3 regions of the Kitasatospora sp. NPDC015121 genome follow, and region 3 is predicted to be linked to each of the others. Evidence: riboswitches for the same ligand, from Rfam matches in the RefSeq annotation. Region 3 holds a riboswitch; each other region holds the start of a gene.
The links. A riboswitch is a leader RNA that binds a small molecule or an ion and turns the genes downstream of it on or off. The one in region 3 is predicted to bind cobalamin.
Positions count from the first base shown of each region.

Region 1: another riboswitch for cobalamin. It lies ahead of ACZ3J7_RS38320 (acyl-CoA thioesterase); the one in region 3 lies ahead of nicT (Nickel transporter NicT).
Region 2: another riboswitch for cobalamin. It lies ahead of ACZ3J7_RS21725 (ribonucleoside-diphosphate reductase subunit alpha); the one in region 3 lies ahead of nicT (Nickel transporter NicT).

Region 1 covers NZ_JBVHEH010000049.1:26,859-34,506, forward strand. Annotated here, with positions in the region: gene nicT (Nickel transporter NicT) at 1-688, shown strand, start outside; gene ACZ3J7_RS38315 (Fur family transcriptional regulator) at 651-1,106, opposite strand; gene ACZ3J7_RS38320 (acyl-CoA thioesterase) at 1,199-1,618, opposite strand; cobalamin riboswitch at 1,766-1,995, opposite strand; partial or broken gene alaS (alanine--tRNA ligase) at 2,041-4,701, opposite strand; gene ACZ3J7_RS38330 (hypothetical protein) at 4,737-4,943, opposite strand; gene ACZ3J7_RS38335 (GNAT family N-acetyltransferase) at 4,940-5,497, opposite strand; gene tsaD (tRNA (adenosine(37)-N6)-threonylcarbamoyltransferase complex transferase subunit TsaD) at 5,494-6,558, opposite strand; gene ACZ3J7_RS38345 (MucR family transcriptional regulator) at 6,821-7,549, shown strand.
Region 2 covers NZ_JBVHEH010000014.1:33,193-40,840, forward strand. Annotated here, with positions in the region: gene mctP (monocarboxylate uptake permease MctP) at 1-428, shown strand, start outside; gene ACZ3J7_RS21710 (histidine phosphatase family protein) at 595-1,353, shown strand; gene ACZ3J7_RS21715 (helix-turn-helix domain-containing protein) at 1,433-2,416, opposite strand; gene ACZ3J7_RS21720 (GNAT family N-acetyltransferase) at 2,686-3,180, shown strand; cobalamin riboswitch at 3,275-3,400, shown strand; gene ACZ3J7_RS21725 (ribonucleoside-diphosphate reductase subunit alpha) at 3,577-5,991, shown strand; gene ACZ3J7_RS21730 (ribonucleotide-diphosphate reductase subunit beta) at 5,991-7,010, shown strand; gene ACZ3J7_RS21735 (acyltransferase family protein) at 7,104-7,648, shown strand, end outside.
Region 3 covers NZ_JBVHEH010000004.1:235,823-243,470, reverse strand. Annotated here, with positions in the region: gene ACZ3J7_RS07060 (Fpg/Nei family DNA glycosylase) at 1-735, shown strand, start outside; gene ACZ3J7_RS07055 (DUF6445 family protein) at 821-1,531, shown strand; cobalamin riboswitch at 1,615-1,825, shown strand; gene nicT (Nickel transporter NicT) at 1,856-2,965, shown strand; gene ACZ3J7_RS07045 (EamA family transporter) at 2,973-3,818, opposite strand; gene ACZ3J7_RS07040 (XRE family transcriptional regulator) at 3,939-4,514, shown strand; gene ACZ3J7_RS07035 (type B 50S ribosomal protein L31) at 4,593-4,835, opposite strand; gene rpmG (50S ribosomal protein L33) at 4,906-5,070, opposite strand; gene ACZ3J7_RS07025 (aminopeptidase P family protein) at 5,204-6,310, shown strand; gene efp (elongation factor P) at 6,381-6,944, shown strand; gene nusB (transcription antitermination factor NusB) at 6,947-7,384, shown strand; gene ACZ3J7_RS07010 (thioesterase family protein) at 7,492-7,648, shown strand, end outside.

The DNA of each region.
Region 1 (7,648 bases), on a different contig from region 3:
CATCGCGGCCATCAACCTGGTGGCGCTGGTGGGGATCTACAAGGTCTACAAGGAGATGCGGGCCGGCCGTTACGACGAGGCCGAGCTGGAGAAGCACCTCGACGAGCGCGGCCTGATGAACCGCGTCCTGGGCCGGGTCACCAAGTCGATCCGCCGCCCCTGGCAGATGTACCCGCTCGGGGTGCTGTTCGGCCTCGGCTTCGACACCGCCACCGAGGTCGCGCTGATGGTCATGGCCGGCTCCGGCGCCGCGTCCGGCCTGCCCTGGTACGCGATCCTGTGCCTGCCGCTGCTGTTCGCCTGCGGCATGAGCCTGTTCGACACCCTCGACGGCACGTTCATGAACTTCGCCTACCACTGGGCGTTCTCCAACCCGGTCCGCAAGGTCTACTACAACCTCACCATCACCGGCCTGTCGATCGCGGTGGCGTTCTTCATCGGCACCATCGAGCTGGTGAGCGTGCTGCACGAGAAGCTCGACCTCACCGACCCGCTCAGCACCTGGATCGCGGACATCAGCCTCGACAACGTCGGCTACGTCATCGTCGGCCTGTTCGTCGTGGTCTGGGCGTGCGCGCTGGCCTACTGGCGGTTCAGCAACGTCGAGCAGCGCTGGGCCGCGAGGGCCGCCGCCAAGGTCGGACGTCGCGTCAACCGGTGCCCGGGCAGTCGGAGCACCGGCCGCTGAGCACCAGCGCCTCGACCCGGAACCCGGTGTGCGCCGCCGCCGCGGACAGGCCGTCGTCCAGCAGCGCCACCGGGAACTCGCCGACCGCGCCGCAGCCGGTGCACACCGTGTGGTGGTGCGGCTCGCCCACCATGCCGAAGGTGAGTTCGCCGTTCGGCCCGTGCAGGGAGTGCAGCAGGCCCAGCCCCATCAGCCTCTCCACCGTCCGGTAGACGGTGGAGAGGTCGATGCGGCGCCCACCCGCCGTGGCCCGGGCGTGGATCTGACTTGCCGTCAAGTGTCCGCCGTGCGAGCGGACGGCCTCCAGGACACGCACCCGCGGCTCGGTGCACCGACTGCCGCCCTCGCGCAGCAGCCGACGGCTGACCTGCTCCTCGTCCGGCCCGGACCGCTCCGCCCCGGCGGGAAGGTCCGCCACCACTCGGTGATCCACTGAGTCCCCTTCGGTTCCTGGTGCGCCGAGTATGGCAAATGCGAACAAACCACCGCCAGGATCTGTCCGGACGGGTGTTACGGGCCGTCAGGGAGCAGTGCCGGGACGGAATGCGGGCGGCCGTCGGGGCCGATCGCGACGAAGACCAGCCGGGCCGTGGCGACGTCGGCGACCGGGCCGGTGAGGTTCCAGCGTTCCGAGGTCACGGCGACCGAGACGTGCATGGAGGTGCGCCCGGCGCGTTCGACCCGTGCGTGGACGCTGAGCAGGTCACCGGCCCGGACGGGAGCGAGGAAGGACATCCCCTCCACGGAGGCGGTGACCGCCGGGACGCCCGCGTGGCGGCCCGCGGCCGCGGCGGCCGCGTCGTCGATGAGCTTCATCACCACGCCGCCGTGCACCGTCCCGTAGAGGTTGGTGTCGTGCTCGCTCATGATGTGGGCGAGCGTGACGGCGGACTCGGCCGGCGTGCGGGTGGGGACGGGTGAGGTCGTCATCGGGCCGTCACCCCGGAGCAGGTGGTGCGCTTCACGGAACTCTCCTTCGCGAGTTCACGGACCCGAACGCGCGGACGAGGCGGCCGGGCCGGGCGGCCCGCCGTCGCCGTCGCCCGCCCTCGGGGTCGCGGTGGGGCCGCGGACCACCGCGGTCCGCGGGCAGCGGCAGGTCTTCGGACTCGCGGGCACGGCCACCCGCCCTCGAAGGAGGGCGGCCACCTACCGGCCGTCGCTTCCCGGGGCCCGTGGGCCCCAGTGCCTGTGACGGCTGTCGTTCCCGCTCACCGCTGCGGGGCAGTCCCGGATTCCCACCGGGTTCCCTCTTGCGACGCACCCGCCCGGGAGGGCGGGGCGAACCAGCTGCACCGGCCACTCTACGTCCCGCTCCGAGCAGGTCGAGGACGCCCGTTGCCGCGGCCGGTTCAGGCACGGGCGGCCAGCTCGGCGGCCAGGGTCTCGCCCGCGCGGGCCGTCTCGGCCTCGTTCAGGCCGCCGCCCTGTGCGGTGTCGGCGCTGCCGCCGCCCCGGCCGCCCAGCGCCTCCCGGAGCAGGTCGGCCGCGGACAGGCCGGCGTCCCGGCCGGTCCGGTTGACCGCGACCACCAGGTGGCCGCCCTTGGGGCCGCTGCCGGTGACGGCCGCCACCCCGGGCCGGTCGGCGGGCAGGCGGTCGCGCACCGCCCGGGCCAGCAGTCGGGCGTCACCGGGGTCACCGCTCTCCGTCAGCCGGGCCAGCAGCACGCCCCGGACGTCCTGCGCGGTCGGCGCGGCCCCGGCGGCGCGCCGCTCCAGGGCCTGCTGCCGCAGGCGTTCGGCCTGCTGGTCGGCGGCCTTCAGCCGGGCGGTCAACGCGGCGATGCGGTCGGGGAGTTCGGCGCGCGGAGCCTGGAGCTGCTCGGCGAGACGGGCCACCAGGTCGCGTTCGCGCGCGAGGTAGCCGAAGCCCTCCAGCCCGACCGCCGCCTCGACGCGGCGCAGCCCCGCGCCGACGGAGGACTCGGCGGTCAGCGCGAGCACCCCGATCTGGGAGGAGTGGTCGACGTGGGTGCCGCCGCACAGCTCGCGTGACCACGGGCCGCCGATCTCCACCACCCGCACCTGCTCGCCGTAGGTCTCGCCGAACAGGGCGAGCGCGCCGAGCTCCCGGGCCCGCTCCAGCGGCATCCAGACGGCGGAGACCGGGAGGTCGTCGCGCAGGGCCCGGTTGGCGACCTCCTCGACCTCGCTGCGGGTGGCGGCGCTCAGCGCGGAGCGCCACGGGAAGTCCAGCCGCAGGTAGCCGGGCCGGTTGTAGGAACCGGGACTGCAGCGCGGTGGGGCCGAGGACCCGGCGCAGCGCGGCGTGCAGCACGTGGGTGCCCGAGTGGGCCTGCCGGGCGCCGTGCCGCCACTGGGCGTCGACCTCCGCGCGCACCGGCGCCCCGGCGGTCAACTCGCCGGTCAGGACGCGCACCTGGTGGGCGACCAGGCCGGGCAGCGGTCGTTGGACGTCGATCACCTCCGCGTCCGTGCCGTCGGCACCGGTCAGGTGGCCGGCGTCGGGGGCCTGGCCGCCGGACTCGGCGTAGAACGGCGTGCGGTCCAGCACGGCGGTGCCGATTGCGCCGGCCGGGAGCGCGGCGACGGGCGCGCCGAGGGCGTCGAACAGGGCCAGGACGGCCGACTCGGTGGCCAGGGTGTCCCAGACCCGCCAGTCGGTCGGCCCGTGGTCGGCCAGCAGCGCCCGGTAGGCGGTGGTGTCGGCGTGGTGGGCCTTATTGGCGCGGGTGTCCTGGCGGGCGCGCTCGCGTTGGGCCTCCATCAGGGCGGCGAAACCGGCCCGGTCGACGGTGACGCCCTGCTCGGCGGCGGTCTCCAGCGTGAGGTCGACGGGGAAGCCGTAGGTGTCGTGCAGCCGGAACACCTCCGCGCTGTCCAGGGCCCGGGTCCCGCTGTCCCTGGCGCGGCGGATCGCGGTGTCCAGCACGGTGCTGCCCTGGCGGAGGGTCGAACGGAAGACCTCCTCCTCGGCGGTGGCGAGTTCGGCGATCCGCGGGTAGTCGGTGGCGGTCTCCGGGTACGAGTCGGCCATCCGGTCGCGGGCCACCGGCAGCAGTTCGGGCAGTGCCGGATCCTGGTGGCCGAGCCGCCGCATGGCCCGCACCGCACGGCGCAGGATGCGGCGCAGCACGTAGCCGCGGCCCTCGTTGCCCGGTGCGGTGCCGTCGGCGAGCAGCATCAGCGCGGTGCGGACGTGGTCGGCGACCACCCTTAGCCGCGCGTCCGCCTGCTGGTCGGCGCCGTAGCGGACCCCCGCGAGTTCGGCGGCCCGGTCCAGCACCGGGCGGAGCTGGTCGGTCTCGTACAGGTTCGGCGCGTCCTGGAGCAGGGTGGCCATCCGCTCCAGGCCCATGCCGGTGTCGATGGTGCGGCGCGGGAGCTCGCCGAGGATCGGATAGCCCGTCTTGCCAGTGCCCTCGCCGCGCTCGTACTGCATGAAGACCAGGTTCCAGAACTCCATGAACCGGTCCTCGTCGACGGCCGGACCGCCGTCCCGGCCGAGTGCGGGGCCCGGTCGTAGTACAGCTCCGAGCAGGGGCCGCACGGGCCGGGCACACCCATCGACCAGAAGTTGTCGGCGTCGCCGCGCTCCACGATCCGCTCCGTTGGGAGGCCGGAGATCCGCGCCCACAACGCGGCCGACTCGCGGTCGTCGTGGTGGACCGTCACCCAGATCCGCGCCGGGTCGAGCCCGAAACCGCCGTCGGCGGGTGCGGCCGTCGACAGCTCCCAGGCCTGGGCGATCGCCTGCTCCTTGAAGTAGTCCCCGAACGAGAAGTTGCCGTTCATCTGGAAGAACGAGCCGTGCCGGGTGGTCCGCCCGACCTCTTCGATGTCCAGGGTGCGCACGCACTTCTGCACGCTGGCGGCGCGCGGCCACGGCGGCTGGGCCTCGCCGGTCAGGTAGGGCTTGAAGGGGACCATGCCCGCGTTGACGAACAACAGGGGCGGATCGGGGGTCGGAAGCGGCGCCGACGGGACGACGGTGTGGCCGCGGGCGGCGAACCAGTCCAGGAAGCGGCTGCGGATCTCGGCGGTCTGCACGGTGTCCCTCCAGGTGCGGTGCTCGGGAGTCTGGATCAGGTCAGGTAGCGGCGGGCCACCCCGGGCAACTCGCTGTCGGAGGTGCCCGACGCCCGGCCGCCGCACAGGCGTTCGGCCTGGACGGAGAGGTCGAGGGCGGAGCAAGGCGTTCGGACGGGGGTGTCGGGGGCGATGGCCCGCAGGGCCCGGCGCAGCAGTCGCAGGCGGCTGGTGCGCAGCCGGGCGCGGGTCTCGGGGTTCACCGCTCGGCTCCGGCGGGGTGGCGGGGGCCGAGCAGGACGGCCAGGTCGTCGAGGTGCGGTGCGGCCGGGTGCCAGCCCTGCCGGAGGTAGAAGTCCAGCGGGCCGTCGGGCCGGGCCGTGGTGAGCAGCCAGCAGCGCCCGCCGGCCGCATCGGCGGTGACGGCCTCCAGCAGGGCCGCGCCGATGCCCCGCCCCGCGTTGCCGGGATGGACGGCGAGTTCGTCGACCACCCGGGCGCCGCACAGCCAGGCGCTGGTGCGGTCGGGGCCGAGCGCGGCCGCGACCTGGGGGTGGGAGCGGTCGTCGGGGAAGGGGTCGGGGGTGGTCCAGGCGGTGGCGAAGCCCAGCAGGTCGCCGTCCGGGCCGAGGGCCGCGGCGGCGGTGAAGCTCGGCCGCAGCACGTCCTGGGCCAGCCGTTCCAGGTAGGCGTCAGCGCGGTGCGCGGGCTCGTGCCAGGGTGGCCCGCCGAAGGCGGCCGCGTAGACCGCGCGGACCTCGGCGGTGATGTCGAGCAGGTCGCCGGGCGGCAGCAGCCGGACCTGGTGCGCGGTCATGCCGCCACTCGCGGGCGGGGGGTGAGTGCGGCGTACTCCAGCGGCGCGGACGGGTCGATCGAGACGTCGAGGGGGGCGGGCGCGGCGCCGGAGCGCACCAGCAGGTCGCCGATGGCGGCGACCATCGCGCCGTTGTCGGTGCACAGGTGGAGGGGTGGGACGCGGAGGGTGAGGCTGGCGGCGGCGCAGCGCTGCTCGGTCAGGGCGCGGATGCGGGAGTTGGCGGCGACGCCGCCGACCACGACGAGGGTGTCGATGCCGTGGTCGGTGCAGGCGCGGACGGCCTTGCGGGTCAGTGTGTCGGCGATCGCCTCCTGGAGGGAGGCGGCGGCGTCCGGCACGTTGGGGGCGGTGCCGGCGGCGCGGTGGGTCTCGGTCCAGCGGGCGGCGGCGGTCTTCAGGCCGGAGAAGGAGAAGGCGTACGGGTCGTCGTTCGGCCCGGTGAGGGGCCGGGGCAGCCGGACGGCGGCCGGGTCGCCGGTGCGGGCGGCGCGGTCGATGGCGGGGCCGCCGGGGTAGGGCAGGCCGAGGATGCGGGCGGTCTTGTCGAAGCACTCGCCGGCCGCGTCGTCCAGGGTGTCGCCGAGGTGGACGATCGGGTCGCGGGCCAGGTCGCGGACCAGCAGCAGCGAGGTGTGGCCGCCGGAGACGATCAGCACCACGCACGGGTTCGGCAGCGGCCCGCCGTCCAGCGTCGCGGCGGCGACGTGTCCGGCCAGGTGGTGCACCCCGTACAGCGGCACGCCGAGCGAGAACGCGTATCCCTTCGCGGCGGCGACGCCGACCTGGAGCGCGCCGGACAGGCCGGGGCCGGTGGTGACGGCGACCGCGCCGACGTCGGCGAGGGTCAGCCCGGCCCGGTCAAGGGCTTCGCGCACCACCGGGGCCATCGCGTGCACGTGCGCCCGGGCGGCGATCTCCGGCACCACGCCGCCGTAGCGGGCGTGCTCGTCCATGCTGGAGGCCACCGCCTGGCCGAGCAGTACTCCGCCTCGGACCAGCCCCGCCCCCGTCTCGTCGCACGACGACTCGATCCCCAGCACCACCGGTGACTGCGACACCAGCCCACCCTTCCGTATTGCCTGCTGATTGCTATTGCAACCTATGTGCAATAGTGCTGGACGGGCCGTCCGGCGGGCAAACGGCGCGCGGCGCCTCGCTGCCGATCCACGGCCTCTTTGCCGAAGGGAAACAGATGAGCGCTCGGGGGAGCGGGTAGGTGCCATGACCACTTCGATCAGCGCCGGTGATCCGGTCCGAGCGCACGAGCCGGGCCCGGGTCCGCACCCACCCGGCACCGAGCACCCGGACTTCGGGGCACTCGTGCGTGACCAACCGACCGACCTGGTGGTGTGCCACATCTGCGGCCGGGGGTTTCGCGCCCTGGGCTCCCACCTGCGGGCACACGGCCTCACCGCCGCCGACTACCGCACCCGGTACGGACTGCGCAGGAGGCGCTCGCTCAGCTCGCGCGAACTGGGCCGAACCCGCTCGGCGCGCCAGACCACGGCCTACCGGGCTTCCGCCGAGCTGCGGGAGAACTTCGCGACGGGCCAAGCCATGGCCCGCTCCGGGGAGCTGACCCGAGCCGCGGCCCGGCAGGCGGCTCGGCCCGCCCCGGCGGAACTGGTGCGCACGCGGGCGGAACACCTGCTCGCCGGGCGCCGCACCCGCTCCGCCCAGGCCCACGCGCGGGCCCGGGAGGCCGCCGCACGGCTCGGCTTCACCGCCCTCCCCGATGCGCTCGAAACGCTTTACACCGAAAGGCAGTTGAGCATCGAAGAGACCGCCCGGCAGTTGCGGATCGGCCGCGCCACCCTGCGCGGCCTGCTCGCCGACAACGGCATCCCGCTCCGGCCCACCGGCGTCAACTCCCCGGCCGGACGCCGTGCCAGGGTGGGGATCAACGACGAGCGGACGGCACGGCTCGTCGGCACCGCGGACATCGCCGGATGGCTGCGGGAACGCCGGTCCGCTGGCGCCACCCTGCGGGAACTGGCCGAACAGACCGGGCGCAGCGTCCCCTGGATCGCCGAACGGCTCAAGAGGTGACGGTCCGGGCAGGACTGTCCGGCCCAACCGGGGAGCGGTCCTCCCGCCGGATCCATAGCGTCGTGGGCAGCGGACGGCACCGGCCGTCCGATCGAACGG
Region 2 (7,648 bases), on a different contig from region 3:
CGCTGGTGTTCGTGCTGGTGATGGACAAGCAGGTGGCGATCAACTTCCAGCTGCTGGGCGGCCTGTGGATCCTGCAGACCGCGGTGGCGCTGGTGGCGGGCCTGTTCACCCGCTGGTTCCACCGCTGGGCGCTGCTGGCGGGCTGGGCGGTCGGCATGGGGTACGGGACGTGGAAGGCGTGGGGGATCTCCTCGGCGGCGACCAGGCACTTCGGCGGCAACAGCACGCCGATCCCGTGGATCGGCGAGACCGGCTACATCGGCCTGACCGCGTTCGTGCTGAACGCGGTGGTGGCGGTGGTCCTGACGCTGGTGCTGCGGGCCCTGAAGGCCCCCGAGGGCGCCGACGAGACCTCGAAGGCCGACTACTCCGCGGAGGCCGGCGACGAGGCCGTGGAGCACGCTCCGCAGCCCGCGGCGGCGCACTGACGCACCGGGGGCGCGCACGGCGGCGCCCGTACGCCCTGTGGTCGCGCCGTTGCCCCGATCGACACCGGGGTGACGGCGCGATCGTCTGTTATGACCGGCCGTCCGGCGGAGAGACCGGGAGAAGACGACACACCGCACGCGCCACCGACCACGGGGAGCCACCGCCATGACCGACCTCAGCACGCTGCGCAACGGGCACCGACCGGAGGCGGAACGGCCGGAGCGGCCGCGCCGGCTCCCCTCGGTGCTGATCGCCACCCGGCACGGCGAGTCGACCGCCAACGTGGAGTTCCGGCACGCGGACGCCAGCGGGGCGCTCTCCGTCCCGATCACCTGCCGGGACGCCGACATCCCGCTCTCCCTGCGCGGCCAGGACCAGGCCCGCGACCTGGGCCGCTGGTGGGCCGGGCGGCCGCCCGCCGAGCGGCCGCGCTCGGTGTGGTGCTCGCCGTACGTGCGCACCGCGGAGACCGCCCGGATCGCGCTCGCCCAGGCGTCCGGCCTCGGCGCCGTGCCGGTCGGCCTGACGGTGCGCCACGACGAACGGCTGCGCGACCGCGAGCTGGGCGTGCTGGAGATGCTCACCAAGGCCGCGATCGAGCGCGACCACCCCTCCGAGGCGGCCCGCCGGCGGCGGATGGGCGAGCTGTACTACCGGCCGCCGGGCGGCGAGTCCTGGCTGGACGTGGCGCTGCGGGTGCGCGACCTGCTGCGCGACCTGGGCGAGGAGGAGGCGGGCCGGCCGGTGCTGGTGGTCGCGCACGACTGCACGGTGCTGATGCTGCGGCACGTGCTGGACCGGCTCACCGAGGACGAGCTGCTGGCGCTGGACCCGGTGGCGAACTGCTCGACCAGCGTCTGGCGGGCCCGCGAGGGGCGGCTGCGCCCGTCCGGCTGGAACCAGACCGGCCACCTGACGCCCTGAGGGCCCCGGGCCCGGACGCCCCGCCTCCGCCCGGCCTCCGCCCGGCCTCCGCCCGGCCTCCGCCCGGCCTCCGCCCGGCCTACGCCCGCGCGAGCGTCCCGGCGGCCCGCCCCGGGCCGCCGAACGCCCGCCGGTAGGCCTGCGGGGTGGTGCCGAGCCGGCGGCCGAAGTGGTGCCGCAGCGCGGCGGCGTTGCCGAAGCCGCAGCGGGCGGCGACCGCGTCGACGCTCTCGTCGGTGGACTCCAGCAGGCGCTGCGCGAACAGCACCCGCTGGCCGGTCAGCCAGCGGTGCGGGGTGGTGCCGGTCTCCTGCCGGAAGCGGCGGGCGAAGGTCCGCGGCGACATGTGGGCGAGCCGGGCGAGCTGGTCGACGCCGGTCTCCCGGTCGAGGTGGCGGCGCATCCACTCCAGCACGCCGGCCAGCGAGTCGCCCTCGCCCTCGGGCAGCGGGCGGTTGATGAACTGGGCCTGGCCGCCGTCCCGGTGCGGAGCGACCACCATCCGGCGGGCGATCGCCCGGGCCACCTCGGCGCCCTGCACCTTGCGGACCAGGTGCAGGCAGGCGTCGATGCCGGCGGCGGTGCCGGCCGAGGTGATCACCGGGTCGTCGTCGACGTACAGCACGTCGGGTTCGACGGTGGTCAGCGGGAAGCGCTCGGCCATCAGCGCGGCGTACTGCCAGTGGGTGGTGCAGCGGCGGCCGTCGAGCAGTCCGGCGGCGCCGAGCAGGAAGCTGCCGGAGCAGATCGACAGCAGCTGGGCGCCCCGGTCGTGGGCGGCCCGCAGCGCGGCGAGCAGCGGTTCGGGGTAGTGCGCGCGGATGCCGGTGGCGGTGGCGATGACCAGGTCGGCGCCGGCGAGCCGCTCGGGGCCGTGCGGGACGTCGACGGTGAAGCCGGCGTGGGTGCGCATCGGTCCGGGCCGGTCGCCGACCAGCGCGAAGTCGTAGACCGGCAGGCCGGCCTCGCTCCGGTCGAGGCCGAACACCTCGCAGGCCACGCCCAGTTCGAAGGGGTGGATCTCTTCGAGGACCACCACGGCGACGTTGTCGAGCTTCCGCATGCGCCCAGGATGGCAGTGGCAGGATTTCGTGGCAATGGTGCGTTCCTGCCACTCGTCGGCCGGGGGCCGGGGGCGGACAGTGGAGGCATGACCACCGCGCTCGCCCTGCTGGGCCTCATCGGCGGTTTCGGCCTCATCGGCGTCCTGGTCGGCCGCGACCTGGACCGCCACGGCCGGACCGGCCGCGACACCGTGCACCGCCCGACCGGCTACCCCTTCGACCCGGACCTGGCCGACCCGCGCCGCCGCCGGTCCGGCACACTGTCCGGATGCAGCCCCCGCTCGTCCGCCGCGCCCTCGACCACGACCTCGCCGCCGCCGGGGAGGTCACCGTCACGGCCTTCGTCGGCGACGGCCACACCCGTCCCGACTCCCCGTACGTCGAGCGCCTGCGCGACGCCGCCCGGCGGAACCGGGAGGCCGAGCTCCTGGTCGCCGTCGACGGCGCCGGAGCCGTGCTCGGCTGCGTGACCTTCGCGCCCGGCGGCACCCCCTGGGCGGACGTCGCCGGGCCCGACGAGGGCGAGATCCGGATGCTCGCGGTCGGCCCGGCGGCCCGCGGCCGGGGCGTCGGCCGGGCGCTGGTGGAGGCGTCGATCGCCCGCAGCCGGGAACTCGGACTGGGCGGGATGGCGTTCTCCACCCGGCCGGGGATGACCGCCGCACACCGGATCTACCACGCCCTGGGCTTCGTCCGCGCCCCGGAGCGGGACTGGTCGCCGGCCCCCGGCACCGACCTGATGGTCTACGCGACGCGGTTCTGAGCCGGCGCCGGCGCCGTTTTCGTTGTCTACGCGCGACGCCACCACCGCGACACGCGCCACTACATCTGGTGCTTCCAGTTCCAGCCACCACAACATGTATGCTCACTCTCGCTGTCGACGCAGGGGAACCCGGTGGAAGTCCGGGACTGCCCCGCAACGGTGAGCGGGCTGTAGTCGACGCCCGCGCAGTCCGAGGACCTGCAGACGGTGTGCGACACGGCATCCCCGCAGACGCCTTGTGCAGCACAGCTTTGCCGTCCGGTCTCGCGGGCGGACCGGGGGTGGGTCTTTCGCGCGCCGGAACGCGTTCTCGTTCCCTCGTGCCGCCTTCCCCTGGCCGCGTGCGGTCCCGGACACCCGAGCCACGTCCGCCGCCGCCACAGGAGAGAGTGCGCCTTGACCGTCGCCGCCTCAGTCACCCTGCCGTCCCAGGGATCCGCCGACGCCTTCACCGACCCCGGTGCGGCGTTGCTGCGGCTGCTCACCGACCGCAGCACCGACCTCCCCCAGGTGGACCCCGGCCACGTCGCCGCCGCCGCGCTGCGCGGCCGCCACGCCGGTTCGGACTTCGCCGAACTGCGCGGGCTGGCCGTGGAGGCCGCCGCGTCGATGATCGCCGAGGACCCGCAGTACTCGAAGCTGGCCGCCCGCCTGCTGGCGCTGGAGATCCGCGACGAGGCCGCCACCCAGCAGGTCACCTCGTTCTCCTCCTCGGTGGCCGTGGGCCACGCCGAGGGCCTGATCGGCGACGCGACCGCCGCGTTCGTGGCCCGGCACGCCGACCTGTTCGACTCGCTGGTGGACGAGGCGGCCGACGACCGCTTCGAGTACTTCGGCCTGCGCACCGTGCAGTCCCGCTACCTGCTGCGCCACCCGATCACCCGCAAGGTGGTCGAGACCCCGCAGCACTTCCTGCTCCGCGTGGCGGCGGGCCTGGCGGTCGGCACGACCGAGGAGTCGGTGCGCGAGGTCGCCGAGCTGTACACCCTGATGAGCCGCCTGGAGTACCTGACCAGCTCGCCGACGCTGTTCAACTCCGGCACCCGGCACCCGCAGATGTCCTCCTGCTACCTGCTGGACTCGCCGCTGGACAACCTGGACTCGATCTACAACCGGTACGCGCAGATCGCCCGGCTGTCCAAGCACGCGGGCGGCATCGGCCTGTCCTACTCGCGGATCCGCTCGCGCGGCTCGCTGATCCGCGGCACCAACGGCCAGTCCAACGGCATCGTGCCGTTCCTGCGCACCCTGGACTCCTCCGTGGCGGCGGTCAACCAGGGCGGCCGGCGCAAGGGCGCGGCCTGCGTGTACCTGGAGACCTGGCACGCCGACATCGAGGAGTTCCTGGAGCTCCGCGACAACACCGGCGAGGAGGCCCGGCGCACCCACAACCTGAACCTGGCGCACTGGATCCCGGACGAGTTCATGCGCCGGGTCAACGCCGACGCCGACTGGTCGCTGTTCTCCCCGGCGGACGTGCCGGAGCTGGTGGACCTGTGGGGCGCCGAGTTCGACGAGGCGTACGTCAAGGCCGAGCTGGCGGGCAAGGCCGTGCGCACCATCCCCGCGCAGACCCTGTACGCCCGGATGATGCGCACCCTGGCGCAGACCGGCAACGGCTGGATGACCTTCAAGGACGCCTCCAACCGGGCCGCCAACCAGACCGCGCTGCCGGGCCGCACGGTGCACTCCTCGAACCTGTGCACCGAGATCCTGGAGGTCACCGACGACTCGGAGACCGCGGTCTGCAACCTCGGCTCGGTCAACCTGGGCGCGCACGTCGCCCCCGGCGCCACCGCCGCCGACCTGCTGAACGCGATGGACTGGGACCGCCTGGACGCCACCGTCCGCACCGCGGTGACCTTCCTCGACCGCGTGATCGACATCAACTTCTACCCGACCACCGAGGCCGGGACGTCCAACTCCCGCTGGCGCCCGGTCGGCCTGGGCGTGATGGGCCTGCAGGACGTCTTCTTCCAGCTGCGGATCGACTTCGACTCCGCCGAGGCGGTCGCCCTCTCCACCCTGATCGCCGAGCGCATCATGCTCACCGCGTACGAGCGCTCCGCCGACCTGGCCGAGCGGTTCGGCCGGCACGAGGCGTACGGCGAGACCCGGGCCGCCCGCGGCCAGCTGCACGTCGACCACTTCGGCGCCGCGAACCCGCAGTGGACCGAGCGCTGGGACGCGCTGCGCGCCCGGATCGCCGAGGTCGGCCTGCGCAACTCGCTGCTGCTGGCGATCGCGCCGACCGCGACCATCGCGTCGATCGCCGGCGTGTACGAGTGCATCGAGCCGCAGGTCTCCAACCTGTTCAAGCGCGAGACCCTCTCCGGCGAGTTCCTCCAGGTCAACCCGTACCTGGTGCGCGAGCTCAAGGAGCTCGGCGTCTGGGACCAGCAGACCCGGGACGCGCTGCGCGACGCCAACGGCTCCATCCAGGACTTCACCTGGCTGCCGCAGGAGGTCCGTTCGCTGTACCGCACGGCGTGGGAGCTGCCGCAGCGCGCGCTGATCGACCTGGCCGCGGCCCGTCAGCCGTACATCGACCAGAGCCAGTCGCTGAACCTGTTCATGGCGGCGCCGACCATCGGCAAGCTCTCCTCGATGTACTCGTACGCCTGGAAGGTCGGTCTGAAGACCACCTACTACCTGCGCTCCCGCCCGGCGACCCGGATCGCCCAGGCCGCGTCCGGAGCCGCCCGCACCGCCGCCCCCGTCCCGGTGCAGACCCCCGCCCTCTCCCAGGCCGAGCAGGACGCCATCGCCTGCTCGCTGGAGAACCCCGAGTCCTGCGAGGCCTGCCAGTAATGAGCACCGAAGACCAGAAGAAGATGCTGCTCGACCCGGGCTTCGAGCTGACCCTGCGCCCGATGCGCTACCCGTCGTTCTACGACCGGTACCGGGACGCGATCAAGAACACCTGGACCGTGGAGGAGGTGGACCTGCACTCCGACGTCGCCGACCTCGCCAAGCTGAGCGAGGGCGAGCGGCACATGATCGGCCGGCTGGTCGCGTTCTTCGCCACCGGTGACTCGATCGTCGCGAACAACGTGGTGCTGAGCCTCTACAAGCACATCAACTCCCCCGAGGCCCGCCTCTACCTGTCGCGGCAGCTGTTCGAGGAGGCCGTGCACGTCCAGTTCTACCTGACGCTGCTGGACACCTACCTGCCCGACCCGGAGGACCGCAACGCCGCCTTCGCGGCGGTGGAGAACATCCCCTCCATCGCGCAGAAGGCCCAGTTCTGCTTCACGTACATGAACGCGGTCGACCACATCGACTCGCTGGAGAGCAAGGAGGACCGCCGGGCCTTCCTGCTCAACCTGATCTGCTTCGCGGCCTGCGTCGAGGGCCTGTTCTTCTACGGCGCGTTCGCGTACGTGTACTGGTTCCGCAGCCGCGGCCTGCTGCACGGCCTGGCCACCGGCACCAACTGGGTGTTCCGCGACGAGTCGATGCACATGGACTTCGCGTTCTCGGTGGTCGACACCGTCCGCGCGGAGGAGCCCGACCTCTTCGACGACAAGATGGCCCGGCAGGTCACCGAGATGCTGGAGCAGGCCGTCGAGGCCGAGCTCCAGTTCGCCCGCGACCTGTGCGGCGAGGGCCTGCCCGGCATGAACACCGACTCGATGCGCGAGTACCTGCAGGCGGTCGCCGACCAGCGCCTGGCCCGCCTCGGCCTGCCGGTCCGGTACGGCTCCACCAACCCGTTCGGCTTCATGGAGCTGCAGAACGTGCAGGAGCTGACCAACTTCTTCGAGCGCCGGGTCTCCGCCTACCAGGTCGCCGTCGAGGGCTCGGTCTCCTTCGACGACGATTTCTAGGCGGTCCCACCTGCTGCGTCCGATGTCCGGCCCCGTAACCTCGGGGCCGGACATCTGTCGTCGTGCTCCGTTCCCCACAGATCCAAGGACCTCATGAGCAGCACCAGCACCACCACACCGGCGCCCCGCCCCGGGGTTCCCTCCCAGCCGGACGGGGCGACCGGGGGCCGCCGGGCGCGGCGCCCCCGGCTGTACGTCCTGGACGGCCTGCGGCTGCTGGCGGCACTGGCCGTGGTGCTGTACCACTACACCGGACTGGACCGTGAGCTGACGGTCTGGGGCGGCACGGCCGGGCACCTGATGCCCCGGCTGCACGCCCTGACCAAGTACGGCTGGACCGGGGTCGAGCTCTTCTTCCTGATCAGCGGCTTCGTGATCTGCATGTCCTGCTGGGGCCGGTCGCTCGGTGACTTCGCCACCTCCCGGATCACCCGGCTCTTCCCCGCCTACTGGTTCGCCGTGCTGACCACCGCCGCCGCGATCTTCATCGCCCGGCCGCCGTGGGCCGGGGGGATCCTCTCGGGGTCCTACCGCAACGTCATCGCCAACCTGACGATGACCCAGGAGGGGCTCGGCGGCGTCCACGTCGACGGCGTCTTCTGGACGCTCTGGGTCGAGCTGCGCTTCTACGTCCTCTT
Region 3 (7,648 bases):
GTGTCGAGTCCGCAGGGGCGGTTCGCCGAGGGGGCCGCGCTGATCGACGGGCGGGTGCTGGACGACGCGGAGGCGCACGGGAAGCACCTGTTCCTCGGCTTCGGCGCGCACTGGCTGCACGTGCACCTGGGGCTGTACGGCACGTACGCCTTCGGGGCCGGCGAGCCGCCGGCGCCGGTGGGCCAGGTCCGGCTGCGGATGGTCAACGACGCCGGCTACGCCGACCTGCGCGGCCCGACCGCCTGCGAGCTGCTGACCCCCGCCGAGAAGGCCGCCGTGCACGGCCGGCTGGGGCCGGACCCGCTGCGGCCCGGCGAGGCGGGGGACGCGGCCTGGCGGCGGGTCTCCCGCAGCGGCAGCACGGTCGCCGCCCTGCTGATGGACCAGAAGGTGCTGGCGGGCGTGGGCAACGTCTACCGCGCCGAGGTGCTGTTCCGGCTCGGGATCAACCCGCACCGCCCCGGCCGCGAGCTCTCCCGCCCGGAGTGGGACGCGATCTGGGCCGACCTGGTCGCCCTGATGCACGACGGCGTGGCGGCCGGCCGGATCGACACCGTCCGCCCCGAGCACACCCCGGAGGCGATGGGCCGCCCGCCGCGGGTGGACGACCACGGCGGCGAGGTGTACGTCTACCGGCGGCACGACCAGCCCTGCCTGGTGTGCGGAACGCCGGTCCGCACCGAGGAGCTGGCCGCCCGGAACCTGTTCTGGTGCCCCCGCTGCCAGCGGGTCTGACGCTCCGTCACCGCGTCAAGCCTTGACGCAAGGTTGACCCGGTCTTGGGCGAGGGCCCCGGAGCGGCGCTCCTATTGTCGGGTCCATGCCCGTGCAACCGTTCCAGGGCCCGCGCCCCACCCCGGCGCTCCCGGTCCTGCCGTACCGCAAGCCCACCAGGGGACGCGACTACTGGGTGCTGGACGACGTCCTCCCGGACCCGGACGCGGTGCGGGCCAGGCACCTGGCGCGCACCGACTGGGACGAGGGCTACCCGCACCGACCGGAGTCCTGGCCCGGCCTGCGGGCGATGCCCGGCCTCGAACCGGACGAGCTGGCGCACGTCGAGGCGCTGGTGCGGGCGGCGACCGGGGCCGAGCGGATCTGGGCCCGGGAGGGGGCCGGCGGCGGCACGTTCAACCACAACTGCGTGCAGGTGGTCGGCGCGGGGGAGTGCGAGCCGCGCCCGCACACCGACGCGCGTTCGCTCTGCCGCTACGCGGCCGTGCTGTACCTCAACCCGGCGGTGCCCAAGCGCTGCGGGACCAGCTTCTACCGGCAGAGCTTCCCCGGCGGCCGGCTCGGCGGCAACAGCGTGGTCGCCCCGCACGACAACCTGGTGGACGCCCTCGGCACCCGCTTCGTCCCGCCCGACTCGTTCACCGAGGACCTCGCCGTGCCGCACCGCTACAACCGGCTGCTGCTCTACACCGCCAACCTGATCCACACCGCGACCGAGTACCACGGCAGCACGCTCGCCGAGAAGCGGATGACCTGCGTCTTCTTCTGGATGGCCGGAGCGGCCGGGACGGCCTGACGCCGCGTCACCACACTCCTGAACAGGCGTGATCTGCGCCACCCGGGCCCGGGCGGGCACTTGCCCCCGGGCCCGGCGCGGGCCTACGGTGGGCGGGCCGTGGTGCTCGGGAAGCCGGTGCACTGTGTCCGCCACGAGAGTGGTCGGCACAGGAGTCCGGAGCGGCCCTCGCCACTGTGATCGGGGAGTCGTCGGCTCCCACCTCGTGCCACTGGCCGCCCGCGGCCGGGAAGGCCGGGCGCCGGCGCGCAACACCCCGTCAGCCAGGAGACCGGCCACGGCATCTCACGAAGTGATCCACGAGGTGCTGGAGCGTGAACGCGGATGACCGCGCATGAGTCGACCCTGCCCGGGAACGGTCCCGGATCCCCCCTGCCCGCCTTCCGGTGGCGGCGCGAGGACACCCTGCGCACCGCCGGGTTGATGGCGGTGATCCTGGCGATGCACGTGGTGGCGTTCGGGACGCTGCTGTTCCTGGTCGCGCCGCACCACTACGCCGTCGGCACCCAGGTGTTCGGCGTCGGCCTGGGCATCACCGCGTACACCCTGGGCATGCGGCACGCCTTCGACGCCGACCACATCGCGGTGATCGACAACACCACCCGCAAGCTGATGGCGGACGGCCGCCGCCCGGTCTCGGTGGGCTTCTGGTTCGCCCTCGGGCACTCCTCGATGGTGGTGATCATGGCCGCCATGGTGGCCGGCGGCGCGGCGCTGGCGGGCACCCTGATGGACGAGGACTCCACCACCCACCAGGTGCTCGGCACCATCGGCACCACCGCGTCCGGCGCCTTCCTCTACCTGATCGCGGCGCTCAACCTGGTCGCCCTGCTGGGCATCTGGCGGGTGTTCCGGGCGATGCGGGCGGGCGAGTACGACGAGGGGGAGCTGGAGAAGCACCTGGCGGCGCGCGGCCTGCTGGCCCGGCTGCTGAACCGGGCCACCCGCTCGATCAGCCGCCCCGGCCAGATGTTCCCGGTCGGGATGGTGCTCGGCCTGGGCTTCGACACCGCCACCGAGGTCACCCTGATGGTGATGGCGGGCTCCGGCGCGGCCTCCGGCCTGCCCTGGTACGCGGTGGTCTGCCTGCCGCTGCTGTTCGCCGCCGGGATGAGCCTGTTCGACACGCTGGACGGCACGTTCATGAACTTCGCCTACCAGTGGGCGTTCGCCAACCCGGTCCGCAAGGTGTACTACAACCTGACCATCACCGGGCTGTCGATCGCGGTGGCCTTCGTGATCGGCACCATCGAGCTGGTCGCCGTGCTGCACGACAAGTTCGGCCTGGTCGACCCGGTCACCGGCTGGATCGCCGGACTCAGCCTGGACAACGTCGGCTTCGTGATCGTCGGCCTGTTCGTGGTGGTCTGGGCCGCCGCGATCGGCTACTGGCGGATCGCCAAGCGCTCCCGGGCGTTCGCGCAGGCCTCCTGACGGCGGGTCAACCGGTGGCCAGGATCAGCGTCCCGGCCACCGCGAGGCCCGCGCCCAGTACCTGCACCCGCAGCAGCCGCTCCTTCAGCAGGCCGCGCGCCATCAGCGCGGTGACCACCGGGTAGAGCGAGGCCAGCACGGCCGCGACCGCCACCGAGCCCAGGTAGGAGGCGGCCGCGTACAGGCCGTTCGCGGCCACGTCGGCGACCCCGACGGCGGTCAGCGCGGGCAGTTCGCGCAGGCCCGCCCGCAGCTCCAGCGGCTGCCGGCGGGCCCGCGCGGCCAGCATCCCGGCGCCGACCGCGGTGTTGGTCAGCCGCTGCACGCACAGCGTCAGCAGCAGCGCGCCGCCCGCGCCCGCGTGCGCGACCAGCGCCAGCACCGCGCCGAAGGCGAACGCCGCGCCGAGGGTGAGCACCAGCACCCGCCGGCTCACGGACGCCCCGCCGCGCTGCGGGCCGCCCGCCAGGGCGACCCCGGTGACGGCCACCGCGATGCCCAGCGCCTGGACGGCGCCCGGCCGTTCGCCGAGGAACAGGCCGACCCCGACCGGCACCAGCACGCCGACGGTGGCCAGCGGCGACACCACGCCCATCGGCCCCAGAGCCAGCGCCCGGTAGAACGCCAGCAGCGCGAACGGGCCGATCACGCCCGCCGCCACCGCGTACCAGAGGGCCGGCCCGGCGCCGGCCCAGCCGCCGGTCGCGGTCACCGCCAGCGCGAGCACGCCGGCGGCCGCCGACTGCGAGAGCACCACCACCGTCGGCGCGGGCAGCCGCCGGGTGATCGCCCCGCCGCCGTAGTCGGCGACGCCCCACAGCAGGCTGGCGAGCAGGGCGAGGGCGGCGCTCATGAGGCGACGGGGGAGGCGGACGGCATGGTGGACTCCGCAGTACAGTCGGTGGACCTGGCGATGCCGCCGCAGCATAGTTCAACCCAGTGCACTGACCCAACCAGAATATTGGACTGCCCCGTGCCGGACGCCGATCTCGTCACCCAGGCCCTCGCCCGCAACCTCAAGCGCCTGCGCCTGGAGCGCGGCCACACCCTGGACGCCCTGGCCGCCCGCTCCGGGGTCAGCCGGGGCATGATCGTCCAGATCGAGCAGGCCCGCACCAACCCCAGCGTCGGCACCGTGGTCCGGCTCGCCGACGCGCTCGGCGTCTCGATCGCCCGGCTGCTCGACTACGACGCCTCCTCCGCCGTCCGGATCGTCCCGGTGGAGGACGCCGTCCGGCTGTGGACCGGACCCGAGGGCGGCAGCGGCACCCTGCTCGGCGGCACCGAGGCCCCCGGGCCGCTGGAGCTGTGGTCCTGGCGCCTGCACCCCGGCGAAGCGCACACCTCCGACCCGCACCCGCCCGGCACCGTCGAGATCGCCCGGGTCGACGAGGGCGTCCTCACCCTCGTCCTGGACGGCCGCGACCACCGCGTCCCGGCCGGCTCCACCGCCTCCTACGAGGCGGGCACCGCCCACGGCTACCGCAACGACGGCGACCTGCCGTGCCTGGTCACCATGGTCGTCTCCGTCCCCCCGCCCGGGGCGTAGCCGGCCCGGACGGGGAGACGGAGTCCCGGTACGGCGAAGGGGCCCCGGGCGAACCCGGGGCCCCTTCGCCGCGCTCCGTCAGCCGCCGTAGCGGCGCCGGTACAGCTCGACCCGGCCCTCGGTGTCCATCAGGCGGGCCTTGCCGGTGTAGAACGGGTGGCTCGCCGAGGACGTCTCGACGTCGACCACCGGGTACGTCCGCCCGTCCGCCCACGCGACCGTGCGGTCGCTCGCGGCGGTGGAGCGGGTCAGGAACGACAGACCCCCGGTCTTGTCCCGGAAGACCACCGGGCGGTACTCGGGGTGGATTCCCTGCTGCATGACTGCTCCTCCTCGCTGGAGTCCTCGCTGGATGCTTGCGTGCCGGACCGGACGGGTGCCGCCCCCGGGCTCAGCGGGCCTCGCGGAACTCCACGTGGCGGCCCGCCACCGGGTCGAACTTCCGCAGGGCCATCCGGTCGGGGTCGTTGCGGCGGTTCTTCCGGGTCACGTACGTGAAGCCGGTGCCCGCCGTGGACCGGAGCGTGACCACCGGTCGCAGTTCGCTGCGTGCCATCGTCTCGTCCTCCCTCTCCCGGCAACGATTGCCGTTTTCACCACGTCACAACACGAGGCCCCCCGCCCGCATTCCCGACCCCGTCGGCCGGTCCCGACAGGCGCCCCGGCGAGCCCGTTCGTACGCTCGGACCATGTCCGACGCGCACGCCGCCCGACGCGAACGCCTCCGCGAGTACTGCAGCGCCTCCGGAGCCGACGCCGCGCTGATCACGCGCGCGGCCAACGTCCGCTACCTGACCGGCTGCCCGCCGCTGGGCGCCGCGCTGCTGCTGACCCGGGACCGGGCGGTGCTCGCGGTGCCCGAGGGCGCGGAGCCCGACGCGGGCGGCGAGCGGCCCGGCGAGCCCGAGGTCACCCGGCTGCCGGTGCCCGCCGAGGGCGACGCCGCGTTCGCCGCCGCCGAGGCCGCCGCCCGGCTGCGGGTGCGCGACCTCGCGGTCGAGGAGCACGACCTGACCGTGGCCCGGCACCGCGCCGTCGCCCGCCTGGCCGGGACGACCCGGCTGCTCGACCTGGACCGGGCGGTGGAGCGGCTGCGGGTGGTCAAGGACGAGTACGAGATCGCCGACCTGCGGATCGCCGCCGAGATCGCCGACCAGGCCCTCGGCGAGCTGCTCGAGTCGATCCTGGTCGGCCGCACCGAGCGGCACCTGGCGATGGAGCTGGAGCGCCGGATGATCGACCACGGCGCCGACCGGGCCGCCTTCCCGGTCTCGGTCGGCACCGGCAGCCACTCCGGCCTGGAGCACCACCAGCCCACCGACCGCCGGGTCGAGGAGGGCGACTTCCTCACCGTCGCGCTCGGTGCCCGCTACCGCGGCTACGGCATCTCCACCGCCCGCACCTTCGTGATCGGCGCGGCCCCCGCCGCCTGGCAGGTCGAGCTGCACCGGCTGGTCTTCCGCGCCCAGCGGGCGGGCCGGGAGGCCCTCGGGCCGGGCGTCGAGCAGCACGTCCCGGACGATGCGGCCCGCTCGATCCTCCAGGCGGCGGGCCACCCCGAGCGGTCCGTCCACGCGCTGGGGCACGGCATCGGCCTGGAGATCCGGGAGGCTCCGCGCCTGGGGCCCGCCGACATGGGTAAACTGGACAACCGCGTGCCGGTCACCGTCGGTCCAGGGGTCCATCTCCCGGGCCGGGGCGGCGTCCGGATCGAGGACACGCTCGTGGTGCGGCCTCCCGAGGAGGGCGGGCCCGAGCTGCTCACCATCACCACCAAGGAGCTCCTCGCGCTGTGACCGGAAGCGGTCGCGGTGGCGCGCGGCTTGGTGTTCCTTGACAGCGGACATATCAGGAGTAAGTGCGCCCGTGGCTACCACGAACGATCTCAAGAACGGCATGGTCCTCAAGCTGGACGGCGGCAAGCTCTGGACCGTCGTCGAGTTCCAGCACGTCAAGCCCGGCAAGGGCCCGGCCTTCGTGCGCACCAAGCTGAAGGAGGTCCTGTCCGGCAAGGTCGTCGAGAAGACCTTCAACGCGGGCATCAAGGTCGAGACCGCCAACGTCGACAAGCGGACCATGCAGTACTCGTACCGCGACGGCGAGGCGTTCATCTTCATGGACATGGACACCTACGACCAGGTCCCGGTCGACGCCGCCACCGTCGGCGACGCCGCCAAGTACCTGCTGGAGGGCTTCGAGGCCCTGGTCGCGCAGAACGAGGGCGTCCCGCTGTACGTCGAGCTCCCCGCCGCGGTCGAGCTGGTCATCGCCGAGACCGAGCCGGGCGTCCAGGGCGACCGCTCCACCGGTGGCACCAAGCCCGCCACCCTGGAGACCGGCGCCGAGATCCAGGTGCCGCTGTTCGTCACCACCGGTGAGAAGGTCAAGGTCGACACTCGCGACGGCAGCTACCTCGGCCGGGTCAAGTAACCGTGGCCGCTGCTCGTAGCAAGGCCCGCACCCGGGCCTTCCAGATCCTGTTCGAGGCGGACCACCGAGGCGTGTCGCCCGAGCGGGTGCTCGCCGACTGGATCGCGCGGGCCCGCGACCCCCGCCCCGACGAGGGCATCCCGCAGGTCGCGGACTACACGATGCAGCTGGTCGAGGGGTACGCGCAGCACGCGCGCACCATCGACGACCTGATCTCCACCTACGCGGTGGGCTGGGCGCTCGACCGGATGCCGATCGCCGACCGCAACGTGCTCCGGCTCGGCGCGTACGAGCTGATCTGGGAGGACGGGACGCCCGACGCGGTGGTCCTGGACGAGGCGGTGGAGATCGCCAAGGAGTTCTCCACCGACGAGTCGCCGGCCTTCGTGAACGGCCTGCTCGCCCGGTTCATGGAGCTCAAGCCGAGCATCCGGCGCTGAGCCCGCCCGCACTCCCGGAGGCCGCCGGACCTGTTGGTCCGGCGGCCTCCGCGCGTAAGCTACCGGCAAGTAATGTCTTGCCCCCTGCGCAGAAGGGCCGCGGAGCCATGCCGGAAACCACCCCCGCCACCCCCGCCTTCGAGTTCGACCAGGCGGTCGCGCTCACCCCGCACCCCGAGGAGGCCGGGCGCTACGACGGCGAGCTCGGCGACGGCTGGCAGATCGGCGGCGGCGTCAACGGCGGCCTGCTGCTCGCCTTCGCCG